2 regions of the Cupriavidus sp. 09_S30 genome follow, and region 1 is predicted to be linked to the other one. Evidence: riboswitches for the same ligand, from Rfam matches in the RefSeq annotation. Region 1 holds a riboswitch; the other holds the start of a gene.
What was found. A riboswitch is a leader RNA that binds a small molecule or an ion and turns the genes downstream of it on or off. The one in region 1 is predicted to bind ZMP and ZTP.
Positions count from the first base shown of each region.

Region 1 (14,320 bases):
CCCTTCACGGATGATCTCGGCCTTGCTCATGTGGATGATGGGCGCGTGCACGTGGAAGCGTTCCCCTTCCACGCCAGCCTTGGTGGCCAGGTTCGCCAGCGTCTCGTAGGCGGCCACGTACTCCGGCCGGCAGTCGGGATAGCCGGAATAGTCCACCGCGTTGGCGCCGAAGAAAAGGTCGCGCCCGCCCACGGCCTCGGCCCAGCCGAGCGCCAGCGACAGCATGATGGTGTTGCGCGCGGGCACGTAGGTGATGGGAATGCCCTCGCTGGCGCCGTCGGTCGGCACCTCGAGCGCGTCGTCGGTCAGGGCCGAACCGCCGAAGCGGCGCAGGTCCAGGTCGATGATCTCGTGGCGCTTGGCACCGAGGGCGGCGGCGACGCGCTTGGCCGCCTCGAGTTCGGAGGAATGGCGCTGGCCGTAGCGCATCGACAGGGCATAGGTTTCGAAGCCCTGGTCGCGTGCCATGGCGAGCACGGTGGCGGAGTCCAGGCCGCCGGAAAGCAGGACGATGGCGCGTTTGGTCATGATGGGTGCCCGGCGCTGGCGGCGCCGATCTGCGGATTGGGGTAACCGGGTATTTTAGCCTGCCTCGGCACCTTACCCCTCGGCGGCGGGGCCAGGACGCAGGCAAAAGAAAAGCCCGCGACCAGCGCGGGCTCCATCAGGGCATCCGTCGGTGCGGCGGCAGCAGCCACCGACCCTGCCTACTTCAGCGTCTTGAGCCGATTGCTGGCCACCTGCGCGCCTTCGGTGCCCGGATACTTGGACACCACCAGCTCCAGCGTCTTGCGGGCGGCCGCCTTCTGGCCGGACTCGAGCTGGTTGTTGGCGATCACGATCAGCGCATCGGGAACCTTGGGGTGCGAGGGATTGGCCTGCACCATGTTCTGCAACACGCTGGTCGAACCGCGGTAGTCACGCTGGGCATACAGCGAATTGCCGAGCCAGTACTGCGCCAGCGGGAGGTAGGGGCTCTGCGGATACTTCTTGATGAAGGCCGAGAAGGCCTGGCCGGCGCCCTTGAAGTCGCCGCCCTGGAAACGCTGCAGCGCGGCGTCGTACTCCGGCTTCTCGTTCGGCTGGGATACGCCTTCCTTGCCTTCCACCGTCACCTGCTGCGGTTCGAACTTCTTCAGCCGCCCATCGAGATCCGCGTAGTAGTCCTTCTGCTGCTTCTGCAGCGTCTCCAACTGGTTCTGCAGTACCTCGTTCTGCCCGCGCAACCGCGCCACTTCCTGGCGCAGGCCCTCGAGCTGGTTCTGCATGTCGAGCTGGACGCGGCTGGTCTGGTCGATGCGCTGCGAGGCCGTGGCCTGGAAGGCGTTGAACTGGTCGCGCATCGTCATGATGGCGCGACGGGCCTCGTCGTCATCGAAGACGCCGGCGCGCGCCTGGCCGGCGGCGCACAGCAGGCCGACGCAGGACAGCGCGGCCAGCCAGGACAGTTTGGAGACGCGTGCATTCATGGTGTGAACCGTCCGATCAGTAGACGAGGTCCGCGCGGCGGTTTTCCGACCACGAGGATTCGTCGTGACCGGTCGCCTTCGGCTTTTCCTTGCCCAGGCTGACAGCTTCCATCTGGCTCTCGGGCACGCCCAGCGACGACAGCGAGCGCAGCACCGCTTCGGCGCGCTTCTGGCCCAGCGCGAGGTTGTACTCGCTGGTGCCGCGTTCGTCGGTGTTGCCCTGGATCAGGATCTTGTGGTCACGATGGCCGCCGAGGTACTTGGCGTGCTCGGTCAGCGTGCCCTGGTACTCGGGCTTGACCGAGTAGCTGTCGAAGTCGAAGTACACGCTGCGCTTGGCCAGCGGGCTGTTCGGGTCGTTCAGCGCATCGCGGCTCACGTCGACCGGTGCCACAGCGCGTGCATCGGTTGCCGCGCCCTTGTTCGCGCCGGCGTTGGCGGTGTCTTCGAGCTTGACACCCGAGCTGCACGCGCCCAGCGCCAGCAGCGCTGCGACTGCGAGAGTCTTGGTCATCATTTGGGACATGGCAGAACACTCCTGTTATTGCATGAAGGGACCCCAGGACGGCTCGCGAACTTCGCCGGACTGGAGGGACAGAACCTGGCGGGTACGCCCGTCAGTGGACACCGCCGCCAACACCGGGCGGCCGCCCACCCGGGTTGCGTAGAGAATGTACTTGCCGTTGGCCGCGAAGCTCGGCGCTTCGTCGTTGCTGGTGTCGGTCAGCGAGCTGACATCGCCAGTGGCCAGGTCCAGCAGTTGCAGCTTGAAGCCGCCGGCACGCGTGATATAGGCGAGCTGCTTGCCGTCCGGCGAGATGCGCGGACTGACGTTGTAGTTGCCCTTGAAGGTCACGCGCTGGGCCGTGCCGCTGGCCTCGCCATCGGCAGGCATGCGGTAGACCTGCGGGCCGCCGCCACGGTCGCTGGTGAAGTAGATGCTGCGGCCGTCGGGCGAGTACATCGGCTCGGTGTCGATGGCGCTGCTGCGGGTCAGGCGCTTGAGGCCGGTACCGTCTGCGTTGACCAGGTAGATCTGGGTATTGCCGTCGCGCGACAGGGCCAGGGCGAGGTGCTGGCCGTCCGGCGACCACGCCGGCGCGCTGTTGTTGCCCTTGAAGTTCGCCACCTGCGTACGGCGGCCGGTGGCCAGGTCGTGCACGTAGACGACCGGCTTCCTGGCCTCGAACGAAACATAGGCGACGCGGCGCCCGTCCGGCGACCACGAGGGCGAGATGATCGGCTCGGTGCTGGTCAGCGCGACTTGCGGGTTCTGGCCGTCGGAATCCGAGATCAGCAGCTGGTAGCGGTTGCCGACACGCGACACATAGGACAGCCGGGTGGCGAACACGCCGCGCTCGCCGAGCAGCTTCTCGTAGATGTAGTCGGCGATCTTGTGCGCCGTCAGGCGCAGCTGGTTCTGGTTGACGTTGAAGGCCAGCCCGCCCAGGCTCTGGCCCTTGACCGTGTCATACAGGCGGAAACGCACGTCGTACTGGCCGTTGCCGGACGGCGTCACGCTGCCGGCGACGAAGGCGTCGGCACCACGCCCCTTCCAGCTGCCCAGATCCACTTGCGCGGATTCGGCCACGGTGGCACCGCCGGGGTCGACGTTGCGGATGCGGCCGCTGCGCTGCAGGTCGGAGCGAATGATCGCCGTCAGGTTCTGCGGGGCTTGCGCCTCACCCTGGAAATTGGCGGTGGCCACCGGGAACTGGCTGGAGCCAACCCCGGTGATTTCGACGTTGAGCTGTGCGCGCGCGCCGCCGGCGGTGAATGCCAGCGTCACGGACAGCAGTATTGGGGCCCAAAGCTTTCGCATGCTGCTCCTCAATCAAGATCAAGATTCATGGGGCGCAGCCGGCGCACGGCGTTGCGCGGCGTGGCGCGCAGCACACTGGCAATAGCGTGCTGCATGTGCGCAGCCGGCTGCGTCAGGCAACCTATCATCGTAGCCGTGGATCCGGCGCCCTGTTTCGATAGTTGCATTATGTTGCAATTCATGGTCGCCGGTGCCGCTCAATCCTTGGGATGGAACGTAATGGTGAAGTTACTCGGCGCCTTGCCGTTTTCGTCGCGCGGCAGCGGATCGGAGCGCTCCACCGCGCGCAGCACGGCGTTGTCCCAGGATGAATTGCCGCTCGACTTGCTCAAGCGGGCGGACATCAGCGAGCCATCCGGCGCGAGCTGCACCGTCACCACGGCGGCCGGATTACCGGGGATATCCTCGGTGAAGACGATGTTCGGCTTGACGCGGCGGCGCACGCGATCTGCGTAGCCGGGTGAGGCCTTGCCGCCGCTGCCGGCGCCCGCGCCGGCAGTGCTGCCCACCCCGCCACCGCCGGCACCACCGCCGGCACCCGCGGCCATGGCCTGCAGGCGCGCGAGCTCACCGCGGCGCTGGGCGTTGGCAGCCGCGTCGGCCTTGGCCTTCGCTTCGGCATCCGCCTTGGCCTTCGCTTTCGCTTCGGCAGCCGCCTCGGCCTTCGCCTCGGCCTTCGCCTTTGCTTCGGCATCCGCCTTGGCCTTTGCCTTCGCTTCGGCAGCAGCCTCGGCCTTCGCCTTCGCTTCGGCATCCGCCTTGGCCTTCGCCTTTGCTTCGGCAGCTGCCTCGGCCTTCGCCTTCGCATCGGCATCCGCCTTGGCCTTCGCCTTGGCTTCCGCTTCCTTGTGCTGCTGTTCCTTGCGTTGCTGCTCCTGCTGGGCAGCGAGCTGGGCGGCCTGCTGCTGCGCCGCCTTCTCCTTCTTCCTAGCCTCTTCCTTGCGCTGGGCCTCTTGCCGCTCGGCCTCTTCGCGCGCCTGGCGCTCACGCAGTTCCGCCTGCTTGCGCGCTTCCTCGCGCACCGCGGCCTCGGCCTGGCGGCGCTTCAGTTGCTGCAGGGCGATGTCGGCCTCTTCCTCCGCCTTCTGGCGCACAGCCGGCGCGGGCGGCACCGGCGCCGGCGGCACAACCGGCATCGGTGGTGGCGGCGCAGGCGCAGGCGCGGGCTCGGGCGTCAGGTCGGCGGCACTCCAAAGCTCCGCTTCGGAGCCCGCCGGTGTGCTGATCTGCCAGTGAACGCCGAAGTACAACACCAGCGCCAGGAGCAGGTGCATCAGCAGGGCCAGCAGGAAGGAACGCAGGGTTCCCTTCTCTTGCACCGGCTGGTAAGGGTAGGCGGCCTTTTTCATCGACGGCGGGCTGACTCTGGCTACTTGGACTTCACCATCAGGCCGACGCGCTTGACCCCATCGGCCTTCAGGTCGGACATCACGTCGAGCACGGCTTCATAGCGCACCGAGCGGTCGGCAGCGATCACCACCGGCTGGTCCGGGTTCTCGTTCTGGCGCTGATTGACAAAGGCGATCAGCCCCGGCTTGTCGAGCTGGCGGTCGAACGCGTTGCCGGCATTGTCCTTGCCGCGCGCGGTCAGCTTGCCGTCCTCGTGGACCGTCACCACGATGGGCGGCGTCTTCTGCTGCGGCGTGGCATTGGCCACCGAAGGCAGGTCGACCACGGCCGGGCTCACGATCGGCGCGGCCACCATGAAGATGACGAGCAGCACGAGCATCACGTCGATATACGGCACGACGTTGATCTCGGCGCTGGCACGACGGCGCGAACCGCCGCGACGCTGGATGGCTGCCATAGCTGGGCTCCTTGCTGGCGTCAGCGCGTCTGGCGCTGCAGGATGTTCAGGAACTCTTCGATGAAGCTCTCGAAGCGGATCGCCAGCCGGTCGATCTCGGTCGCGTAGCGGTTGTAGGCGATCACCGCCGGAATCGCGGCGAACAGGCCGATGGCCGTGGCCACCAGCGCCTCGGCAATGCCGGGCGCCACCGAGGCGAGGGTCGCCTGCTGGACGTTGGACAAGCCGCGGAAGGCGTTCATGATGCCCCACACGGTGCCGAACAGACCGATATAGGGGCTGACCGAGCCGACCGAGGCCAGGAAGGGCAGGTGCGACTCCAGCACGTCCATTTCGCGCTGGTAGGCCGCGCGCATCGCGCGGCGGGCCGCGTCGAGCAGCGCACCGGCGTCGTTGCTGCGCTCGCGTGCCTTGAGGAATTCACCCATGCCGGACTCGAAGATGCGTTCCAGCGCGCCGGTGTTGTGACGGTTGTTGACCGCGCTGTTATAGAGGGCCTGCAGGTCGCCGCCGGCCCAGAAATCGCGCTCGAAGCCCTCGGTCTGGCTACGCGCGGAACGCAGCGCCAAGTGCTTGCGGAAGATATAGGTCCACGAGAACAGGGACATCACCAGCAGCAGCGCCATGACGGCCTGCGCCAGCAGGCTGGCGTGAAGCACCAGCGTAATGATCGACAGGTCTTGCGTGACGGACACGGGATTCATCGGGCGGTCTTGATGGTTGCGAGGACGGGGGCGGGGATGGGGGCGGGACGGAACGTGACTTTATCTACACAACCGACGCGGATGGCGCCGGTCGCCAGCAACAACTCCCCGCGCCACGCTTCTTGGGCGAATTGGACCGAGGCCGGGCCAACCCGTTCAATCCGGGTACGGATCTCGACCTGGTCGTCCAGGCGGGCGGGCGCATTGTATTCCACTGCCGTGCTTCTGACGACGAAGACTACGCCCGCTTCGTCGGCAAGTGACTGCTGGCCGACTCCAAGCGCGCGCAGCCACTCGGTGCGGGCACGTTCGAAGAATTTCAGGTAGTTGGCGTAGAAGACCACGCCGCCTGCGTCGGTATCTTCCCAATACACGCGCAGGGTCCAGACAAAGTTCGTCATGGCCGCGATTGTAGCGGAGCCGAACCCCACCCTGACGTAAACCCTTGTATCCGCAGCCACAGTGCCTGGCAGGCGTCTTGCGGCCGGCCCGCGGCTCGCGTAAACTCGCGCCAACCATTCCATCTTGCGCGACTGGCGAAGTCAGTGGGCACTACCACGAGGAAGCGCAAGGTCTCTGGCGTGTAGTTTATAACGCCTGCCGCTCGCCTGGGCAGCGAATGGGAAGCAGGGTGCGCCCTGCGCCGGTCGGAAGTCCCGCCGGTGCTGGTCGCATGTGCCTTCCCCCGCGCGCCCTCCCCCCGAAGCTCAAGTCGGATCCCCTTTTTTTAAGACGAATCCCGCCATGTTCGAACGCAGCCGCTACACGATCGACCAGATCGATCCGGAACTCTTCGCCGCCATCCAGAAGGAAAACCAGCGCCAGGAAGATCACATCGAGCTGATCGCCTCGGAAAACTACACCTCGCCGGCCGTGATGGCCGCCCAGGGCTCGCAGCTGACCAACAAGTACGCCGAGGGCTATCCTGGCAAGCGCTACTACGGTGGCTGCGAGTACGTCGACGTCGTCGAGCAGCTGGCCATCGACCGCGTCAAGCAACTGTTCGGCGCGGAAGCCGCCAACGTGCAGCCGAACTCCGGTTCCCAGGCCAACCAGGGCGTGTTCTTCGCCGTGCTCAAGCCGGGCGACACCATCATGGGCATGAGCCTGGCCGAAGGCGGCCACCTGACCCACGGCATGGCGCTGAACATGAGCGGCAAGTGGTTCAACGTAGTCAGCTACGGCCTGAACGCCCAGGAAGACATCGACTACGACGCGCTGGAAGCGCTGGCCCAGGAGAAGAAGCCCAAGCTGATCATCGCCGGCGCCTCCGCCTTCGCCCTGCGCATCGATTTCGAGCGCATCGCGCGCGTCGCCAAGTCCATCGGCGCCTACTTCATGGTCGACATGGCCCACTACGCCGGCCTGATCGCCGCGGGCGTCTACCCGAACCCGGTGCCGCACGCCGACTTCGTCACCACCACCACGCACAAGAGCCTGCGCGGCCCGCGCGGCGGCGTGATCCTGATGAAGGCCGAGCATGAGAAGGCCATCAACTCGGCCATCTTCCCCGGCATCCAGGGCGGCCCGCTGATGCACGTCATCGCCGGCAAGGCCGTGGCCTTCAAGGAAGCGCTGACGCCGGAATTCAAGGCTTACCAGGAACAGGTGGTGAAGAACGCCGCCGTGCTGGCCGAGACCCTGATCGCGCGCGGCCTGCGCATCGTCTCGGGCCGCACCGAGAGCCACGTGATGCTGGTGGACCTGCGCGCCAAGAAGATCACCGGCAAGGAAGCCGAGAAGATCCTCGGCGACGCCCACCTGACGGTCAACAAGAACGCCATCCCGAACGACCCGGAAAAGCCGTTCGTGACCTCGGGCATCCGCATCGGCTCGCCGGCCATGACCACCCGCGGCTTCAAGGAAGACGAAGCCCGCCAGGTGGCCAACCTGCTCGCCGACGTGCTGGACAACCCGCACGACGAGGCCACCATCGCGCGCGTGCGCGAACAGGTCTCCGCGCTGACCCGCCGCTTCCCGGTCTACGGCTGACGAGACCTCGGCGCGCCGCCCTCCCCGGGCGGCGCCAGGTGCGGGCCGGCGCCTGCCGGCGCTGCCCGCCCCCTCCCCAATGCCCCCGCGCCATGACAGAATGACAAGACGCGCGGCGCGGCAGGTTTTCTCATCCCAAGGTGGTCAGGCATGAAATGTCCCTTCTGCGGTCATTCCAATACGCAGGTGCTTGACACCCGCATGTCCGAGGACGGCGACACGGTGCGCCGCAGGCGCCGCTGCGAATCCTGCGACCGCCGCTTCACCACGTACGAGCGGATCGAGCTCTTCTTTCCCGCCATCGTCAAGAAGAACGGTTCGCGCGAGGACTACGTCCGCGCCAAGCTCAAGGACTCCATGCGCACCGCGCTGCGCAAGCGCCCCGTCTCGGCCGAGGCCATCGACGACGCCATCACGCGCATCGAGGAAAAGCTGCTGTCGCTGGGACAGAAGGAACTGCTGAGCAGCCAGGTCGGCGAACTGGTGATGCGCGAACTGCGCAAGCTCGACAAGATCGCCTATATCCGCTTCGCTTCGGTCTACCGGAGCTTCGAGGATGTATCAGAGTTCAGGGAAGTGCTGGAGGAAATCTCGGCCGGCCCGAACCGCAAGCTCTAGGCGCCGCCGAGCGAAAACAGCGCGTCTCACGAGAAAGCTAGCCCTGGCTAAGGCGCCGGAGGGCGGTGCCAACACGCCCACCACGAAACCAGCCACGATTAGTAGGAAGTGGCGGCCAGCCTCGGTAACGGCAGGATGGTCTAACTACCACGGCGGCCCGGCATCAGGGGCCCAACCATCCATGCTCTCGGCATTGGCAGCGTCGACCACTTAAGCACCGGGCGCGGCAGCGACCAGCAGAGGCGACACGCCCACGACGGCTGGCGATAACCCAAGCGAGCCTTATTGCTCTGCCCCCGGCAGGGTCTGCTTTCTTTTCGTTAGTTTTCTTTGCAGAACGCAAAGAAAAGTGACCGGCAGCCCCCGAAGGGGGATGTCGTATGGTTGTTGGGTGCAAAGGCTGACGCCGCCTAGGACAAGGACGCAATGCCGCCACGCACGCGACATCGACAAAGAGGCCGGCAGATCGTGGTTGCCAGCGCCTGCCCTTCGCGCAGGCAGTCGGCAACATCATTAAGCAATCTCTTTACAGGCTGGCACATCGGCCCGCACGCCGATCCCTATCCTGAGCGGATACCAAGCCGATGGAGATTGCCATGCCAGCTTCCCCGCTTGCCGCTCTCGGCGCCCGCCCGCAACCCCGGCGGATCACGCCCATCGCACAGCTCGATCGAGGCTACCTGCTGACAGAGAGCCTCGTCGCGCTCGCGCTCACCGGCATCGCGCTGATGCCGATGGCCACGCTGGCGCCGCTCGCCGTCGACGCCTTGCGGCACTACGAGACGCTGGGCGCGGCCACGCGCGCCGCAGCGGAACTGGCCGAGGCGAATGGCCCGGACGAGGTCCTGGCCGGCCGGCAGTCGGCGGCCGAACGCAAGACACAACTGATGCACTGCGACCGGTTCGACGGCCGGGTCTGTCACCCCGGCCGCCGGCTGGCGGTCGCGCTGCTGCCCGCCATCCACCCCGGGGCGTCGGATGGCGAAGCGGCCGTGGCGCTGTGGAGCCGGCCTTGACCCGCGACGACTGCACCCGCGCATTGGCACGCCGGCCACCGTGCGTCCGGCCTGAAGGCCGCGTTTGCAGTGGCAGGCGCGGACGGCGTCCGGATACGCGCGGGATGTCCCTGGTCGAACTGATGGTCGGCCTTGTCCTCGGTCTGCTCGTGCTGGGCCTGGCGGGCATCGCCTTCCACGCGCTGCAGCTCGCCTACCGCCTGGCGGTCGACCGCATCCTGCTGGAGGAGCGGGGGCAACGCGCGCTCGCCATGGTCGCGCACCTCGTCCGCCATGCGGGCTGGCGCCCGACGGAGGCCGGCGCCCTTCCGGCTGGCGCCCCGCCGGCGCTCAGCGGCCGCGACGACTGCGGGCAGCCTGCCATCGGCAACGCACTGTCCTGTGGACGACGCGGCGTGGTCGCCAGCGACGCCATGCTGGTGCGCATGAGCGGCAGTGCTATGGCCGCCGATCCGACCGTCCCCGACCGGACCATGATCGATTGCAGCGGCTATCCGCTGGCCGCGCAGGCGGTCGACGATGGCGGCGCCGCCGTTGCCGGGCATGCCGCGGCCAACCTGCTGTATGTGGGCCTGGGCAATGATGGCGAACCGCAACTGCTGTGCCGCTATCCCACCCGCCGCAACGGCATGGCCCAAGCCGGCGCCTGGACGTCCGGCGCCCTGGTGCGCGGGGTGGAGACGATGCAGTTGCGCTACGGCGTCGACCGCGATGGCGACGGCGTCATTGACGACTATCTTCGTGCCGGAGAGCTCGAACGGCCCGGCGCCCCGTCCTGGACACAAGTCCGCGCGGTGCAGGTGGCCATGGTGCTGCGCGGCGAGCGGCCACTGCCCGGCGCCGGCACCTCCGATGCCCTGCCCCTTCTGCCGCGCCGCGCGCAGGACGCGGCCGCACCCGAGGGCAGCGACATCCTGTTCCATCCCGACACCAACCCAGGCCTGGTGCGCAGGGTGTTCGCCACCACCGTTCACCTGCGCAACCCGGCGAACGCCGATGTGCCATGAGCACGCCAGCGATCCCGCCGGCGCGATGCGCGCGCCAACGCTTCGGTGCGGCAACCATCCGCGGCGGCTCGACCCTGCTGCTCACTGCCGTATTGTTGCTGTCGAGCGCGGCCTGTACCGTCGCCTTGCTGTCCTTCCTGCTATCGGGACGGCAGCTTGTCACGCTGCAACTGGAACGGGAAATCGCCTTGCGCGCGGCCGATGCCGCCTTGCAGGACGCAGAAGCCGACATGACGAAGGCGCTGCGGGACACTGCGGCCGGCGTGAGCGTGCGCCTGTCCGACTGGCCCGCGCCGGGCCGGTGCGGCAGCGGTGCGCAGCGCGGCCTTTGCCGCCCCGACGGCAAAGGCGAGCCGCCCTGGCTGGCCTGGCTGCATGGGCAGGTGCCGGTGACCTCGCTCGGCGTCGCCTTCGGGGACATCACCGGCAACAGGCTGCCTCTGCTGCCGCCGCGGGCTGCCGGCGCCACCCTGCCACCGCGGTACCTGGTCGAACTGCTGCCGGAATCTCCGGAATACAGCCTGTTGAACGCCAGCTATGCGCAGCAGCCCTCCGCGCCACGCCTGCGCATCACCGCCATCGGCGTGGGCCGTCATGGCTTGGGCCGCGTCGTGCTGCAAAGCGAGTTCCTGCCATGAGCCCCATTGACACCGCGCGCGCCGCAATCGGCGCGATCGCAGCAATCACCGCGCTGGCCCTGGCCGCCTCTCCATGCGCGGCGGCGCCGCACGATGCTAGCGGGCCAACCGCGGCGCTGGAGCGCGTCATCCTGATCGAGGCCACCGACCGCCTGGTGGCTCGGACACTGCCCGCGGATGGCGCCGCCGGCCCCGCTCCTGTGCGGTGGCAGGCAAGCCTGCCTGGCCTCCGCCCGGAGCTGACTGACCTGCGCGATCTCGCAGCGGCAGTGCTCGTGCCGGCGCCACCCTGGATGCCCGGCCAACCCGGACATGCTGCCTTTCGCGCGCAACACAGCAAGCGCCCGTCCCTGATCTGGCTGGGCACTGCCGACGGCAAGATCCAAGCCCTCGACGCAGCCAGCGGCGCCGTAGTCATGACGACCGCGGCGCCGGCCGGCACCGGTGCTGGCGGCATGCCACGGCATCCGCGCAACCCCTGCCCGCGTCCGCAAGCCGCCGATGTCCGGCTGGGCGACGGCACCTGGCGCACGGTCTTGCTTTGCGGCATGACCACAAGAGAGATGCGTGACGCCCACGGCCTGGCCCAGCCGGGCAACGGCCCTCCAGCGCCGCGCCGGCAAACCCTGCCACCGCCAGGAGTCCGCATCTACGTGCTCGACATCTCGCGCGTCACCGCTGGCGAACCTCCCCCGGTGCTGCTGGTGCGCGAGACCTCGCCCGCGCTGCCGCTGTCCGCGGCGGGGCCGGTACGCGCGCTGGCGCTGGGCGACCCGCTGCGGCCACGCTGGCACGCCTTGAGCGCCATCGCCCACCCGCGCGGCGTGCCGCGCCCCGGCCTCGCCCTGTTGCCACTGGACCCGGACGCACCGGATATCGTCCTGCCCCTGCCCGCGCAAGCCTGCGCGGGCGGCGTCTCCGCTTCCCCGCTGCTGGCGGCGAGCGTGCTGAACGATGCCGCCGGCATTGCCCGGGCGGCCTATGCCGTCGATGCGGCCGCACAGCTATGGCGCTTCGACCTGCCCGACCTCGCTACCGGACCGGACCGCAGGCACGCCGCCGCCTGCCTGCATGCCCCGACTGCCGGCGCGGGCCGCCCGGGCGGCGGCGAGCTGCAGGAAGCGGCGCCTCCGCTGCTCTTCGCTGCCCCGGGCGGACATCTCGCCATCTACGGCAGCGGCTCCAGCGTGCACGCCGTATTCGACGCCGGCCCGCTGGCGCAACGCAGGGCCATGCCCGCCACGCCCGTCGAGGCCGACCTGGCGGAAGGTGGCGCCGTCGTGCTGCGCGCCCCTTCCGCGCCTCCCGCGCCGGGCACGCCAGGCTTGCCAGCCGCGCAGCCGAGCGGCTGGCGGCTGGACTTGCCGCATGCCGGCGAGCGCGTGCATCGCCTGCTGCCGGCAGGGCCTGCGCACCTCGCCATCGTCTCCGTCGATGGCACCGGAGGCCAACGCGCCTACCTGGTGACGGCGCGGCGCGGCGAGTCCTCCGGCAGCCTGAGGCCGGGCCTGCGCGCCATGCCCATTCGCACCGGGCAGGCGCTTGGCCCGCAGGCACATCTGCTGGTGACACAGGCCTCGCGCCTTGCCGGTCCGCCAACCCTGCCCGGCAAGCCGGCAACGGTGGAAATCACCTATACCCTGTGGGCCATCGAAGGCGGCATCGCCACCCCGCTGAATCGCATTCATGACGAGCGGCGCAAGGGGCGGCTGAGCTGGCGCGAACTGATTCACACGCCGGCATCGGAGCCGACCCCATGAGTGGCCGCTCCGGATTCACCGTGCTGGAACTGATGGTCGCGCTGGCCATCCTGGCCGTGCTGGCGGGCATCGCCGTGCCAGCCTGGCAACAGCACCTGGAGCGCGGCCGCCGCATGGAGGCGCGGGCGGCACTGGTGGCGGCCATGCTGGAACTGGAGCGCCTCGCGCTCTCCACAGCCAGCTTCGCCGCGCCCGGCGATAGGGGAAGGATTGCGGGCGACTGGCCACGCCCCGTGCCACCGCCGCCCGCGCAGCCACGCCACTTGCTGGTGCCCGCCGCCTGTCCGCAGGCGGGCATCGACCACTGCGTGGAACTGCGCGCGGTGCCGCTGCTGCCGGACGGCCATTGCGGCACGCTGATCCTGCGCAGCACCGGAGAGTGGCTCTCGCAAGCAACCGAAGCAGAACCGCCACGGCCCCTGCCGCCGGCGTGCTGACATGACACCGCCCGGCCCACGCCCGGCAAGCGGCGTGCCTCATGGCACCACCCTGGTCGAACTGCTTTGCTGCCTTCTGCTGCTCGCCATCCTCGGCGCCATGGCCTACCCTTCCTGGCAAGCCTGGCAGGCCCGCCAGCAAGTCACGCAGGCGGGCGACCGGCTGGCCGGCTCCCTCGCGCTCGCGCGAACGGCGGCGGCGGCCCGGCGCACCGAAGTCCTGGTCGAGCCCTTGCCCGGCGCAACCGGCTTCAACGGGGGATGGCGCCTGCGCATGGCAGCCGGCGACGACGGCGACGGCGACAAGGGCGAGGCCACCGTCTCCACGGTGCAACTGCACCACCGCTGCCTGACCGTGCGGCTGCGCTCCAGCGGCGGCGAATCCGCCTTGCGCGTGACGGCTGTGGGATACTCTCGGACTGAGCAAGGCGGTTTTTTCGCCGCCACCTTCATGTTGCGCTGCCGCGGCGAGCAGCGGCAGCTCAGGGTGGGCGCGCAAGGCCGGATTCGCATCTGCACGCCGGGGCAGGATCCCGACTGCGACACCGCCGGCCCGCCGTGAGCGTGCCGCTGACCCGCCGGCCTGCCGGCCACGGCAGCCAAACCGGGATCCATACCATTTCTCACATGTTCTCCGACACTGACCACGCCGCCATGCGGCAGGCGCTGGCGCTCGCCACCCGCGGGCTTTACATCACCACGCCCAATCCCCGCGTCGGCTGCGTGCTGGTCAAGCACGGACAGGTCATCGGCCAGGGCTCCACCCAGCCCGCCGGGCAGGACCATGCCGAGATCCAGGCGTTGAAGGACGCCGCCGCGCGCGGCTTCGACCCCACCGGCGCCACGGCCTACGTCACGCTGGAACCCTGCAGCCACTTCGGCCGCACGCCGCCGTGTGCCGACGCGCTGGTGCGCGCCGGCGTGGCGCAGGTGGTGGCGGCCATGGAGGACCCGAACCCCAGCGTGTCCGGACGTGGCCTGCAGCGGCTGCGTGCGGCCGGCATCGAGGTGCGCAGCGGCCTGTTCGAGAAGGAGGCGCGTGAACTGAAC
Region 1 is NZ_JBXOWI010000001.1:637,775-652,094, reverse strand. It holds gene queC (7-cyano-7-deazaguanine synthase QueC) at 1-528, opposite strand, end outside; gene ybgF (tol-pal system protein YbgF) at 708-1,469, opposite strand; gene pal (peptidoglycan-associated lipoprotein Pal) at 1,486-1,995, opposite strand; gene tolB (Tol-Pal system beta propeller repeat protein TolB) at 2,011-3,291, opposite strand; gene tolA (cell envelope integrity protein TolA) at 3,489-4,640, opposite strand; gene tolR (protein TolR) at 4,661-5,098, opposite strand; gene tolQ (protein TolQ) at 5,119-5,802, opposite strand; gene ybgC (tol-pal system-associated acyl-CoA thioesterase) at 5,799-6,203, opposite strand; ZMP/ZTP riboswitch at 6,322-6,423, shown strand; gene glyA (serine hydroxymethyltransferase) at 6,547-7,794, shown strand; gene nrdR (transcriptional regulator NrdR) at 7,945-8,412, shown strand; gene AC1Z3O_RS03040 (hypothetical protein) at 9,009-9,428, shown strand; gene AC1Z3O_RS03035 (PilW family protein) at 9,425-10,435, shown strand; gene AC1Z3O_RS03030 (pilus assembly protein) at 10,432-11,073, shown strand; gene AC1Z3O_RS03025 (hypothetical protein) at 11,070-12,833, shown strand; gene AC1Z3O_RS03020 (type IV pilin protein) at 12,830-13,270, shown strand; gene AC1Z3O_RS03015 (pilus assembly FimT family protein) at 13,272-13,832, shown strand; gene ribD (bifunctional diaminohydroxyphosphoribosylaminopyrimidine deaminase/5-amino-6-(5-phosphoribosylamino)uracil reductase RibD) at 13,898-14,320, shown strand, end outside.

Region 2 (14,320 bases), on a different contig from region 1:
CTCGTTCGCGGCCAATTGCACCTGCTCACCCTCAAGCTTGGCCTTGGCGGCATCAAAGCGCTGCTGGTTGTCGAGCTTCTTGCCGGTGAGCTCGACCAGCAGGGAGCGGTCGATGTTGGGATTCTGCACCGTCATCAGGCCCTGGCTGGCTTGGAACGGCTTGCCCCGCGCCACGAGTTGGCCGGTCACCACGCCTTCCACCGGCGAGGTGATCAAGGTCACCGGACTATTGACCACGGCGCGTTCGGAGCTGCGCGTGAAGACATTGGGGAACATCACCGTGAGCACGACCCAGATGACGAACAAGACAAAGCCATAGCCAGCGGCGCGTGGCAGAAGCTGCCACACGGGGCGCGGGATCAGGGGGCCGCGCGGGGCGGTGACGACACCGTGGTGCGAAGGTGCACGGACCCCTGACATCTGGTGTTCCGTGCGGGCATCCTGGCGGTGTTCGAGCGAATCTGGCATGGCATCCTCCGACGGGTGAGGCACGGGAAAAGGGGAGCCCGCCGCGATGCATGATCAGCGCGGTTGGCGGGCGCGCATGCAAGCCTGCCCCCGCGCTTGAGCGTTGCGCAGCCCGGCTTGCATGTCCCCTTCCCGCTTGTTGTTCGATGTGCGAGTCGATGGCGAAATGCCGCATCGACGCACGATCAGGACGACCGGCATACCGGTCCGTCGATTCGCCCCGGCGCACCGGGGCGTGTCACTGAATAGACCTTACGGTCACGTTGGTTTCACGCTGGCTAGAACGATGCTGCGACACCAGCGCGTGTACGCTAAGGCTACTCAAGCATGCCGGCACTTGCTGTAAGAATGTGTAAGGGCAGACGGTAGCACTGCTTAAATCGCGTGATCTGTCGGTGCTGTCACGCTCGCTGTCCAAGCCGCTGGCGGCACAGAACCCACCAACTGTGGGATCGGACACGAGCCACAACTCGACGGATCCGCTGCGGCATCGACGTTCATGAGCACAGTTAGCGGGGCAACGGTAGCGGCCCGGTGTACCCAGTGTATGCAGCCTGTCCGTGGGCGCTTCCTACGCTCATCACAGGCGCTCGATAGGCGCATGCGCCCAGCCTCCGGACCAACGCTGAGATCGCATCGCGCAATCGAGCCCAAATACGGGACATCACATTCCTTGAATGTGCTCTCCTCATGCTGGTGAGGCCAGGCACACGGCCAGTAGTGCCACCTTGGGAGCGCTCAGAACTTCAGTATCTCATCTGCCGTATTGAGAATCCGGGCGGAGGACTGCTGAGCACGGCGCACAATGCTGTCCACGTTGTAGGCTAGCAGGCGGCCGTTCCGCTTGATTAGTCGCCCATCGACCAGCACTGTGTCGACGTTGCTGGCGGTGCCGCTCTGAACAATCGCCGTTTCGATATTGCCGATTGGCCAGATGTTCAGGTCCTTGGCCCGCACCAGAATGATGTCCGCACGCTTACCCTCGGTAATCGATCCAGTAATGTCACCGATCCCCATGGCAATGGCCCCATTGATCGTCGCCATCTCGATCACCTCTTGCACGCTGACCGCAGACGCCCGCTCGCTCGGCGTGCCTGCCCAGGGCACTCCGAGATTCCAGGTAAAGCGCATCATTTCGAACATATCCGGTGGGGCAATGGACGTCGCGTCGCTTGACAACGAGATGGTCAGCCCCGCGGCACGCATCGCGAACAGGGCGGCGCGGGCATCGCCCGTGCTACTGAGCCGGAGCTCGGAATGCGTCGCAAACGAAAGCGGTGTCTTCGTACGCGCCATCGCCGCCAGATCTTCCGTGGTCGCGGGGATGTAGTGCGCGATCATGAAATCCGGACCGAGATAGCCGCGCCGCTCGTAGTCGACCGCATCAACATTGTTGGGGGACTCCTGCGGCGCATGGATTGCTACCGGAAGCCCGCTCTCCTTGACGAACTTCATTTCCTCGTGAAAGACGGCTTCCGTGCTTTGCTGCGGGCCGCGCAGATTCAATCCCAGATGAACCAGACCGTCGAACGGAGAATTTGCACCGAACCATTCGTGCCGGACGCGCGCAAGGTCGTTGAACCTGTTCACCTCGTCCACCGGGAGCTTGTCGATGTGCCCGTACGAGTAACGAGCCCGCAGCAGCGAGTGTTGGTGCGCGCGAAGCTCGGCGTCCGCGTGGGCTGCTGAGCGGGTATTGTGCGACCAGTTGTGCACCGTAGTGGTCCCGCCGTTCACTAGTTCGGCGCACGCAAGGAGCACGCTGTTGTAGAAGTCCTCGGGCGTATACAGGCCAGAAGTGGCACTCTTGGCCGGATAGTAGGAAAAGCCGCCGTTACGCGCAGTGAAACTGCGTCCGATCGCGCTCCACATGTGGTAGTGAGAGTTGACGAAGCCGGGCATGACAATCATGTCCGTGGCATCGATCTGCTGCGCACCAGGCGCGCTCAATCCCCGACCGATCTTTTCGATCACACCGTTTCGAATCAATATGTCGGCGCGTGGCAATACGCCTTTGTTCCGATCAACAGTGATGACCATGCCATTCCTGATCAGGTAGGTGCCACGACGGGCTCCGGGCGCTGCGGATGGCGCGCCGCCCCGCGCCGAAGCGACAAGCGAGGGGATCCCTGTTGCCACGGCAATCATTGCGCCGGCGGCCTTGGTAAATGCTCTTCTTGTGGTTCTCATCTTTGTCTCCCAATACGACGCGGATTGCAGGAAAATAGGTGTCGTCAACGCGTTTTGAGAAAAAACGCGATGGTCATGGCCAGCCCTGTCAGGACCACAAAGCCGCGTACTACAGCCGGCTTCAACCGCCGCGCCATCGCGCCGCCGAAATACCCGCCGGCCGTAGCACCAGCCGCCATCCATAGTGCATGCGTCCAGGCGATGGCGCCGCTTGCCGCATAGATGACGACGGCCATCAGTGTCAGGATCACGGAGACGAAGTTCTTGATGCCATTCATTCGGCTCAAGTCGGTATGCCCGAGCGCGCCGAGCGTCGCCAGCAGCAAGATACCGAGACCCCCGTTGAAATAACCACCATAGATCGCGACCGCAACGATGCCGATGTCCGCGCCCCATTCGCAGCGAGCATTGGCCGCGGGGCGTCCTCTGCGCAGAAGCCATGGCCCACAGGCAAAGAGAAGTGTCGCGGCCAATAGCAGCCAGGGCACGATGCGGCCGAAGGCGCTGTTCGAAGTCGATAGCAGCAACGCTGCGCCTGCCGCTCCGCCCAGCACCGACAGCAGACCCATCCGGACAAGCGAGGGCGACATCGGCTCGGACAGTTCCTTGCGCAGGGCCCAGGCACCAGCCACGTAGCCGGGCAGGAGCGCGGCCGTCCCAGTGGCGTTGGCAGATACCAGCGGCACGCCAACCATCGCCAAGGCCGGCAGCGTCAGGAAACTACCGCCGCCTGCCACGGCATTCAGCGTACCGGCCAGGGTCGCCGCGCCACCGAGCAATACCCAATCGACCGGCGTCATGGCTTGGGCACGGGCAGAGACATGCGATCGATCCGCAGTAGCATCGTGAGTACTATTCCGATGACCGATAGCAAGGTGATCTGTATGAAGCCGGCCGCGCTCCAGCCAAAGCGCGCCGCGATGCCGCCGATGATGTAGCCCGCGAAAGCGCCGGCGCCGTAGAGCGTCGTCACGAAGACACCGGTCGCCCGGTTCGTGAGCGAAGCGCGCACGGCCTTGATGTGGTATCCGGCCAGGTTCACGTACAGCACGCCACTCACCACCAGTCCCCAAACAAAGGACAACACCGATTGGACCACCATGCCTGTCGGCCCCGAGAACAGAAGGATGCCGAGCAACCCGGCCCCCGCAAAGCTCAGCGACAGCACCAGCTTGGGATGAAAGCGGTCACCGAGCCAGCCGCCAAAGATGGAGGCGAACACCCCGCATCCGAAGATGCTCATGACCCGGCCCGTGTCTGAAGGCGTGTAGTGCAGATGCTCTCGCAGAAAAGTGGGATACATGCCGAGGTAGCCATAGATGCACAGTCCGCCGATGACGCTCATCGCGGTCAACAGTACCGTGTTCCGGTTCCACATCGCCGTTGCACCGCGCGTGTCGATGCGCATGTCAATGGTGCTGGCCTTCTCGGTCATGCGCTTGCTCACTGCAGCCGCGATCAGTGCCATGGCGGCGAATCCGGCCAGGCCGAACACCATCAGCGGCAGGCGCCAGTTGCGGTCGAAGCCAATCAGGTGCCCACCGAGCAGCGGCCCTACGATGGCACCGACCCCGAAGGAGAAGTTGATGGCACCGACTGCAGTCGCGCGGAATCGCGCAAAATAGCTCGCCGCTGTGGCGATAACCACGGTCAGTTGCATCGCCTCGCCGATACCGGTAGCAGCGCGGTACACGATCATGTCGCCGAAGCCGCTCGAATAGGCAGTGAGCAGCGTGGCGAGCGAGAAAACCGCGATGCCGAGCTGCAGCACGGATTTGCGCGACCACCGCGCCAGCAGATATCCGGTCGGCACCCCTGCCAGTGCCATCCCAAGCGTGAAGATGGTCGAGAGCAGGCCGGTGTCGGCGAGGCCGAACCCAAACTCCCTTCGCACGTCCGCGGCGATCAGCGGAAAGATCTGCCGGTCCATCGCATTGAGCGCGTAAGAGGCGAGCAGCACAAGAAACATGCCGATCTCCAGTGCTGTGACGGGCGTTTCGTTGCGCCCCTCACCGGTCAGCGGATTGGCCGATGTCGAGGAATTCACTTGGTGTCTCCTTCTCGTCAAGCGAGATTTTTTTCGGGTTGCCGGCAGCTCTGGCCGGCTATAGGTCGAGTCGTGCCGCCTTGTACCAATCGAGGATTTCTTCCCCAGTAAGGAAGGCGACGTCGTCGCGCGCCCGGATGTGCGCCAGCGCCTCCCGAAAGTAGCGCAGGCGGTGTGGCGCACCCATGATGTACGGATGCACAACCAGCGCCATCACGCGGGCCGAGCTCTTCGCATCAGCGTAGAGCTGCTCGAACTGGTCGATCGCGCGGTCGCGATACTCGCTGGCCTTGTGATGCTGAATCAGCATCATCGCTACATCATTGCACTCTTGCGTGTAGGGTACGTTCACGATGCGGCCGCCATCGCGCGTCATCAGTTCCACCGGCTGATCGTCGAGCACCCAGTCGCACACATACTCGTAGCCTTGCTCTGCAAGGATGTCCGGCGTGTTCCAAGTTTCGGTGAGCCCCGGGCCAAGCCAGCCACGCGGGCGCTTGCCGGTATAGGCGCGAATGGCTTCGGTGGTCTTCGCGATGTCGATCGCTTCGTCGGGCACCTTCTGCATGTTGCGCTGCCCGAAGCCATGACCGATAAACTCCCAGTTGCGCGCCTTCGCCGCCCTGGCGATAGGCTCGTACGCATCGATCGCGGAGCCGTTGATGGCAAGCGTGGCGCTGATCCCCAATTCGTCGATGACGTCCAGCATGCGCCAGAAGCCGACGCGGTTGCCGTATTCGTGCCAGGCCCAGTTCGGGATATCGGGCATCGGCGAGCCGCCGGCGGGAGGCGTGAGAACCGTGCGCGGCATGGTCTCGTTGATATCCCACTCCTCGACATTGACGATAACCCAGACAGCCAGGCGCTTGCCGCCCGGCAACGTCAAGGCCGGACGCTCTGAAATAGCCGAATACGAGATGCGTTCAAGGGGCTTCATGGTGTGTTTCCGTTGACGTGGTACTCAGACAATCTCGACCTGCAAGGGGGCGAGTCCTTCAATGCGGCCAGTGAGCCTGTCACCGCGCTGCACCGCGCCGACGCCTTCGGGGGTGCCGGTGAAGATCAGGTCGCCGGGAAGCAGGCGGTATTGCCTGGACAGTTCGCTTACGATTTCATGGACGTTCCAGATCATCTTCTCAAGCAGAGAGTCCTGTCGCACAGTCCCGTTCAGCGCCAGGCTAAGTGTCCCCGAACGGAGATGGCCGACCTGCGTTACGGGATGGATGGGACCGCATGGCGCCGAATGGTCAAATGACTTCCCCAGTTCCCACGGCAGGCCGCGCTTGTTGCATTCGCGCTGGCGGTCCCGCCGTGTCATATCAAGACCTGCGGCATAGCCGAAGACATGGTTCAATGCCGTGTCCGGCGACACGCTTACCGCTTCGCTGCCGATGGCGACGACCAGTTCAAACTCGAACTGAAAGTCCTCGGTAAACGTCGGATAGGGGACGCGCCCATCGGTGACAATGGCATCAGCCGGCTTCTGGAAGAAGAATGGCGGGTCGCGTTCGTCGCCCTCCCCCATCTCCCGAATATGGGCAAGATAGTTACGCCCCACGCAATAGACGCGCCGCACCTGGAAGCGTTGGTCGCTGTCAACGATATCAAGGAAGGTTGGGGCAACGCTCAGGATCTCGGTCGACTGCGCGATGTTGTCTGCACTGGTACTAGGCATATGGATTGTCTCTTAGTAAGATGTTCTGACGGAGTGGCTAGAGTTTAGAGTTGAGGTCATTCAGTCTCAATGCACAGGCTTGCGAAAAAATGTGCAATCCTTGCGATCCTTTGCCCCTTTCCCATGCACCAGGCGCATCCCTCGAACGACCCGCTGCCACCCCTGCACCACAACGGCGAAAAGCGCGCTTCCATCCGGAACTACACCATGGCGGCCCGGGCGCAGAGCGCCTACTTTGGCATCCACGATCAGAGCAATTGTCTGCCGAATCCGGTACCGCACCGTCACGAGTACTTCCAGATCTACGTCAACATACAGGGCGAGTCCACTCACTACATCGGGGACCAGCAGCGTCCCATTCGCTCCGGCACGATAAGCTTCGTGCTACCGTTCGTTGTTCACTACATTCCGAATCCAGCGGACGGCCAGTTCTACGTGATCAACATCAGCAAGGAGTACTTGCTGCCATCACTTAATCTTGACGTTTTCGCGCTCTCGGACGTGCCTCTTGCGCACGCGCCAGAACTCGCCCCCTTCCGGTTTCAGCATTGCCTGGATTTTCAATTCGATGATCTGGACACGCATTACCTTCAGCAGCTTTGCGAGCGCATGGCACAAGAGGCGCTGCAATCGCCGAGTGGCGACACGGCCAGCAACCTGTTGATCCGCAGCCACCTGCTAAACCTGATTGGCATGGTATGGCGACGCCATGGCGACAAGATCCGTAGTTGCGAGGCTAGCGGACGACATCTGCAGCCGTACAAGCAATCCGTGCTTCGCTGCATGCGCTATATCACTGACAACCTCTCCGGGGAACTGACTCTGGGCGATGCTGCGCAAGCCAGTCATGTGTCAGCAACCCACCTGGCCCACCTCCTGAAGAACGAAACCGGAAAGACTTTTCTGGAACTGGTGACTGAAAGGCGGATTGAGCGGGCAAAGAGCTTGCTGGTTTTCACATCCGCTTCCGCCGCAGAAATCGGGCAAAGCACGGGATTCGGCGAACCGAATAACTTTGCCAGGCGGTTTCGGCAGATCGTAGGGTCGACGCCGCTGGCATTTCGACGCCAATTCCAGGGCGTGGGCGCGCGCATCTGGGTTGAGTAGGCCCAACTGTCAAACAGCGGTTGGAACGCAGGAGGGAGCGCGTCAATTCGTGACGCCTGCACGATACCGGTCGGAGCGCGCAGCACGCTCGTGTATCTTCCCGGCTTTATAACCAGTTTTTCGGCACGGACAAGCAACCCAACGTACCTGCACGGACGCGCTCGGAAGTAGTCCGGCTAGTGCCGCCCGGATGGCTGGTTGAGATTGCGGTCACGGCGAGCCGCGTGCCATCGCGCAGCGCACGATAGACGCAGGGCTGGCCACCGGTGCCGTGACAGGAGTACATCCATATTGATGTACTACCTGATTTCACCAATCGCCTTGGGCGGGTAGCTTGCCAGTACGATCGAGGTCGTCACAGGTCCGAATCTGGCCAGCGCGTCGATGACGGTTTCCAGCTGCTTCATTCTTTCAACTACCACACGAACAATGAAGCAGTCGCTGCCCGTGATGCGATGCGCCTCGATGATCTCAGGCATCGCCGCAAAGGCCTTCAGGCACTTCGCGATCTGCGCATGACTCGTTTGTATGCGGACTAGCGCGGAGATATCACGACCGATCAGCCCGGCGTTGATTCTTGCCGAGTAACCTTCGATCACGCCTTGCTCCTCGAGTCGCCTGATCCGGGCGCTGACAGCTGGTTGCGACAGTCCGATCTGCTTGCCTAGCTCGGTATTCGTCACGCGCGCATGCGTTTGCAGCGCCTCGATAATGCGCCAGTCGAGTCGATCCAGTTCCACCTGCTTAGGTTTCATTCGTGCATGCCCCTCAATTCCGTGCATTCGAAGCCCGTGGGCAACGATTTCATTGGTTCGGCTATTCTGGCAGAGACCATCGGCTTTTACACTGGATACTCATTCAGGGGGGCTAAACATGAGTCGACGCGTTCTGATCGTGCCTGGTCACGGCAATTCGGGAGCAACACACTGGCAAAGTGTCTGGGAGGCTGCGAAGCCGGGGCACTGGCGCCGCATGAAGGTGGAAGACTGGGATCACGCGGTCTGCGACGAATGGGTAGCGGCAATCGATCGCGAAGTGGCGGCTCTCGGTCCTGATACGATCATCGTCGCTCATAGTCTCGGGTGCCTCGCGGTTGTGCATTGGGCCACGCGTTACGCCGCCGCCATTCGAGGGGCACTGCTCGTAGCTGTTCCAGACCCATCGGCATCGGCCTTTCCCAGCGCCTTCAGCATCGGGTTCTCGCCCGTACCGTCAGCAAGATTGCCCTTTCGCAGTATCTTGGTTGCAAGCAACGACGATCCCTATGCAGCAATCAGTTATGCACAGTCCTGTGCCAGTACATGGGGTAGCGAATTTCTCGACGTCGGAGCACGCGGACATTTGAATGCCGCCAGCCAACTGAATGACTGGGCTGAGGGATACCGGCTCCTGCAGCATTTTGATGCGAGCGCACCTACCTGACAGGCAATCTCGCGAGCGAATATCTGGTCGCAACTTTGGGACGTCAACGTAGGAGCGATGTCATCGTCTGCGGGCCTGGAGGCTGACCGTGCCGCCAGGCTGCCTGCTGGCTGGCGCGGGCCTGGGCATCACCAATACGCCTGTGACCAACACCACGACGGGTTCGGTGTCGAGCGCGCGCGCCGGCATGATCTCCCTGGCCATCAACATCGCCTTGATGGGATTTCTGCTGGTACAAGGGGTATTGCCAGCCATGACCGGCCACCAGTGGGCAGTGATGCGCCGCTGACCTCGTCACCACAAACCAATGTCACGCGGTCACGCGCGCGATCGGTTGCTGGCAATCTCCTGCAGGAATCGAATCGAAGCCTGTTCCAATTGGGCGATGCCTGGCGCCTCCACCGGAAAGTGACCGCAGTTTTCCAGCATCACCAATCTCTTCTCGCCCTTGATGCGGTCAAAGAACTGCCGGCTCGATTCGAAATCCGTCCAGCGGTCGTTTTCGGGGTGTGCCAGCAGGAGAGGACAGTAGTCGAAGTCCTCAGGCTCAATGTCCGGCCGCACGGCGAAAATTGACTGCATGAAGTTGACCGGCACACGTACGCCGCCGCCATGAGGATCTTCGGCAACGAACCGGTTCAGCGATGGATCGTTCGACATCGCGCCCATTTTGGTAAACCACTTCACGGGCAGTCTCAGTCCGCCGATCAGAGGGGCGCAGAAGGGCAACAGGGGCATCATGACGTGGCACACCAGCGCATTGCGGGCAAACTGCCGTTTCACCAGCGGCGAGCGCGGATCCGCAAGGGTCGTGGCGATCACGCCAGCAATCGGGCCGCCACCCATTCGCGCCGCGCACAGGTAAGCCAGATAGCCACCAAGGCTACCGCCGCACAACACTACGCGCCGCCCAGTGTTCCGGTATTCGATGGATGCCAGATCGCATAGCAAGTCGGTCCACGCCTCGTAAGTAACCAGTGAAGCAGGCGCCTGACTCAATCCATATCCCGGTAGATCCGGAGCTATTACCTCGTAGCCGGCGCCGTGCAGCAGCTTGCCAATCGGCGCGAACAGCCGGCCATACCCTCCACCTCCATGCACTACGATCACCGTCAGCGGCGATGCAACGCAGGGAAATCGATCAACATGGATCGATGCTCCTTTCCAGGGGAGCCGCTCTTCATTCGGGCTGTTGGCGGCGGTGACTCGCGCATGTGCGGGAAAAAACGATTGGTACTGCTTCCAATAGGTTTCCGTCTTGTAGCTTGCCTGGGGCATCGGTAGATGATGTGCGGAACGCGGTATCCGGGGCGATCACTCAACTGTTGGGGGCGTGGAAGGCCAGCATGAATCCGCGTTGTGCAGACCTTCCTTGACGCAGGGGAAGACGTACGCCGATGCGGGTCGTTGCTATTTCCTGGATTCGAATGCCATCCGCACCGCCAGACCTGTCAGAACGCCTCCCATCAGCCAGCGCTGCACCGACAGCCACGACGGGCGTCCTGACAGGAAGATAGATATCGATCCGGCTGTCGCGACGATCAGTGCATTCACAGCGAGGCTGATCGAAATCTGAACGCTGCCGAGCGCCAGCGATTGGGTAAGAACACTGCCGTGTCCTGGCGTAATAAACTGGGGAAGCAGAGACAGATACATGACGGCGATCTTGGGATTCACCAGGTTAGTGATAAACCCCATGCCAAAGAGCTTCCTCGGGGTATCGACCGGTAGGTCGCGCACTGCAAACGCGGACCGCCCGCCCGGTTTGACCGCTTGCCAGGCAAGATACAGAAGGTACAAAGCGCCGCCAAAGCGAAGCGTGTCGTATGCGTAAGGTACCGCAAATACGAAAGCCGTGATTCCGAATGCCGCACAGAGCATATAGAACACAAAGCCCAGAGCAACGCCTCCCAACGAAATGAGGCCTGCGCGTCTACCTTGGCAAATTGAGCGGGAAATTAGATAAATCATGTTCGGCCCCGGCGTTAACACCATTCCCAACGCCACAAGAGCGAACATGAGCAATTGCGTGAAATCAGGCATAACCCATCTCCAAAGATAGTAGGTAATGCCCAGGCGCGCGGCGGCCAACAACCTCACGCTCCCCGATAGTGCCCTATCTGTATGCGCCAGTCACATGAGTGCAGAGATCCTAGCACGTCTTCTGTTTCCACGAGGACCAAGGCCACGTATGGGATGGGGGAACTGCGCCCGCCAGCAGTGAATCACCAACCATGGTATCGCCCGACTCCCTTGCCATGCGTCGACACCTCGTTGAGGCCACGAATTCAGCAATAGTGGCCCCGTGTGGGGCATGACAGCCAAGGCACCGTGTTCCTTCGGGTTGATGTTTAACTCAGAGCCGAACATTTCAGAACATCAAGCCAAACAGTTGCTTCAGGAGGTCTTCAAGGGGCATCAAGGTCAGCAGAAGCGGTGCGATGGGAGCGAGTAGAAAAGCTGCCAGCAGCAGGATAGCGTCGCGGCCGAATGGTGCAAGACGCATGTTGCGGACGGCTCCATAGCTGTGATTCATATCTGCCAGCGACTGAAGATCAGAACTGCCCAAAAGTGACTCATCGCCAAGTGCCCCGCCCCGCAGCCATTTGAGATCGAATTGGCGCACGTACTTTGCCGCAAGCACGCCATACTCTCCGAGGCCCGTCCGCTTCGTCCGCTCAAGCTGTGGGGAAAATACCAGTAGTGGGCCGAGCACAATGCACAGGAGAAAGATAGCAATCGCCGCGATCTCCATCTTGAAATCCGGTAGCTCCGCGCCGAGGAAGACGATTCGGTTGGCAAATTGGCCCGCAAGCATGGCGCCATGCGCGAGAACCAGCGGGGCGAACGCGTAGATCGTATTGGAAAGGAATCCCACGCCACCGACCCTGTCCGGGTGAGTGGGAATCAGTTGGAGATCTATGCGGGAGACTTGCCAGAGAAACCGCATCCAGATAAGCAGCCGAAAGTACCAGCGCACCAGCAGGAACTGGAAAATCGGCAGGCTCACATAGCCGTACCATAAGCCGGCGAGGGAGAGATCGGCGCCGGCCCAGGACGGCAACCCATACCAGGTAGTTGTGTCGAGGGCAGTATATTGACGCCAGACGACTAGCACACCGACACCGTAGACCACTACGAGCAGGAGCACCTCGGCAAGCGCTGAGTTCCGCAGGCGAAAAGCCGATGCAATGGCCTCACTGAACCGTGGCATTGCAGCTTCGGGAACCAACTTTCGCTCCAGGAACGCATGGCCGATGCGACACATGCGTTGGTGCACCACATACTCCGCGACGATCAGTAGCGGCAGTACGACGAGGAAGCGGATGTGGACCTCAATATCGGCCAGGAAGGGTACAGCTACGCTGTTCTCGAACAGATGGCTTTCCAGCGCGGAAAGAACCAAAAGTGGCAGCCAGGCTAGAAGCGAGATAACAATCACGCGCCGGTGCACCATGGTCATGGCATCGTCGGACAAGCGCGCTCGTCTTAGTAGCTGGAACAGCGGTCCGCCCAGGACTAAGGAAAAATCCTGCACCTTCATGAAGCTTCCGCCACCGCTCCCGCTCAGGTGAGGCGCAGTGATGGGCGCATAGCGCTGCTCCGAACTCTTAAGCTTCCATTGCCATTCTTTCTGGATTTCGGCCATTTGCACTCCTTGGGCGCTGTGCTCGGGGCCCCAGGTCGATTGCGCCGCGAGATAGATGGGTTATCGGCTTGCCGATGCCGGACACACAAATCAGACAGCGGCAGGTCGGAGTCGTCTTCGGACCACATCGTGACTTCGTGGTCGCCAACTCACGCATGCCACCATGATCCGCGATCTTGAAATTCGAAAAAAACAGCAATAGCCTGAATGACAGTTCGCTTTTGGTGAAGCAAGGGCGCGGAAGTGCTTAACTATCGTCACCTACACTACTTCTGGGTCGTCGTGAAGGAAGGCGGTTTCACCCGGGCTGCCGAGCGGCTGGGCATCGCAGTCCAGACGGTCAGTGCGCAGGTCCGCGAACTGGAAAAGTCGATGGGGCATCAATTGCTCAAGCCAGCCGGCCGCGGCGTCACCATGACCGAGGCTGGCCAAGCGGCGTTCATCCGGGCCGAAGAGATCTTCAGGATCGGGCGGCTGATACCAGAGGAAGTGAGCCAGGCAGCAACCCTCAAGATCGCGCGGCTCGCCGTCGGACTTTCTGACGATATTTCCAAGCTAGCCGCGCACGCGATTCTTGAACCCGTGCTGGATACCCCATCGTTGCGCTTGCTTTGTCATGAGGGAAACTACGAGCAGTTGCTTTCCGCCCTGGCCCTGCATCGCCTCGACCTGGTGCTGGCCGGACAGCCGGCGCCGTACAACGCCAATCTTCGCCTGACCAGCGAGCGCCTGGCGGAGTGGCCCGTGGACTGGTATGAGCCGCTCTCTCTGGCTCTAGCACGCCAGGATTTGCCCCCCTTTCCACATTGCCTTGCCGAACTACCGGTGCTGCTGCCCATCGGGCATTCGGCGCTGCGAGCAAAGCTGGATGCCTGGTTCGACGCTGAAGGGATCCGCCCACGCATCGTTGGTGAGTTCGCCGATAGTGCACTGATGGCGATCTTCGCCGCGCGCGGCATGGGCGTGTTCCCGGTCAGCGAATTGCGCGCCGGAGAGCTGACATTACTGCAAGGTCTCCAGTGGCTCGGCCGTTCGGAAGGCGTCACAGAGGAGATCTTCGGCATTCAGTCGCAGCGTGGCCAGCATCACCCGCTTGCCCAGCAAGTGCTGGCCGCCGCACGGCGCTGAGCAGCTCGCGCGGAATGGGGCTCATGGTATGGAAGCCATGCTCTGCGGCTAGAGGCCAATACCTGAGTGCCGCTGCCAACACTGCCATTTCGCCATCTGCCCAATGCCCGTCGGCGTTCACAACCTCCAGGCAAACGCGCAGCAAGGTCCGTTGCAGGTGCGGCTCGTCGATTTCGGCCATCAGGGCGGCAAATACGGACTCAGAAACGGGCGTTGGCGCTTGTCCCGTGTGGATGGTGCCCAGTACGTAGTCCTCGCAAAGCGTCTGTACGATGCGTTTGAATTCGCGAGGATGAAGCCCTAGCTCGCGTGCGACATCGACCTTGTCCAGGGCCTTGTCTTCGGAACAGCAGACGTGTCCGTCCGCGATCTGCACGAGGGCGACGATTCGAGCCGCAGCTTGCGGGCTGTTTCGGGGGTAGTTGCGCATTCGCTTGCTCCTTCGGAAGGAAGTGTTGAACGAGCGCACAGTGTCGGCCCTGAATGGCCCGATAAAAACCAAGGTATCGTTGACTGCTGCTTCGAAAAAACCGAAGTAACGATGTGGTCTCGCCGCATCAAGAGGCCGGTTCGCCTCCTGATGCGGGGGCCGGGATCACCTGATGAAGCCCAGTTCCTTGCTGATCCGCTCGAG
Region 2 is NZ_JBXOWI010000002.1:2,338,422-2,352,741, forward strand. It holds gene AC1Z3O_RS30635 (HlyD family secretion protein) at 1-420, opposite strand, end outside; gene AC1Z3O_RS30640 (amidohydrolase family protein) at 1,207-2,658, opposite strand; gene AC1Z3O_RS30645 (sulfite exporter TauE/SafE family protein) at 2,703-3,458, opposite strand; gene AC1Z3O_RS30650 (MFS transporter) at 3,455-4,705, opposite strand; gene AC1Z3O_RS30655 (polysaccharide deacetylase family protein) at 4,764-5,642, opposite strand; gene AC1Z3O_RS30660 (fumarylacetoacetate hydrolase family protein) at 5,667-6,380, opposite strand; gene AC1Z3O_RS30665 (helix-turn-helix domain-containing protein) at 6,504-7,487, shown strand; gene AC1Z3O_RS30670 (Lrp/AsnC family transcriptional regulator) at 7,787-8,242, opposite strand; gene AC1Z3O_RS30675 (RBBP9/YdeN family alpha/beta hydrolase) at 8,361-8,909, shown strand; partial or broken gene AC1Z3O_RS30680 (MFS transporter) at 8,992-9,156, shown strand; gene AC1Z3O_RS30685 (alpha/beta hydrolase) at 9,228-10,187, opposite strand; gene AC1Z3O_RS30690 (LysE family translocator) at 10,320-10,952, opposite strand; ZMP/ZTP riboswitch at 10,973-11,056, opposite strand; gene AC1Z3O_RS30695 (hypothetical protein) at 11,281-12,558, opposite strand; gene AC1Z3O_RS30700 (LysR family transcriptional regulator) at 12,802-13,686, shown strand; gene AC1Z3O_RS30705 (tellurite resistance TerB family protein) at 13,601-14,116, opposite strand; gene ttdB (L(+)-tartrate dehydratase subunit beta) at 14,282-14,320, opposite strand, start outside.
Region 2: another riboswitch for ZMP and ZTP. It lies ahead of AC1Z3O_RS30690 (LysE family translocator); the one in region 1 lies ahead of glyA (serine hydroxymethyltransferase).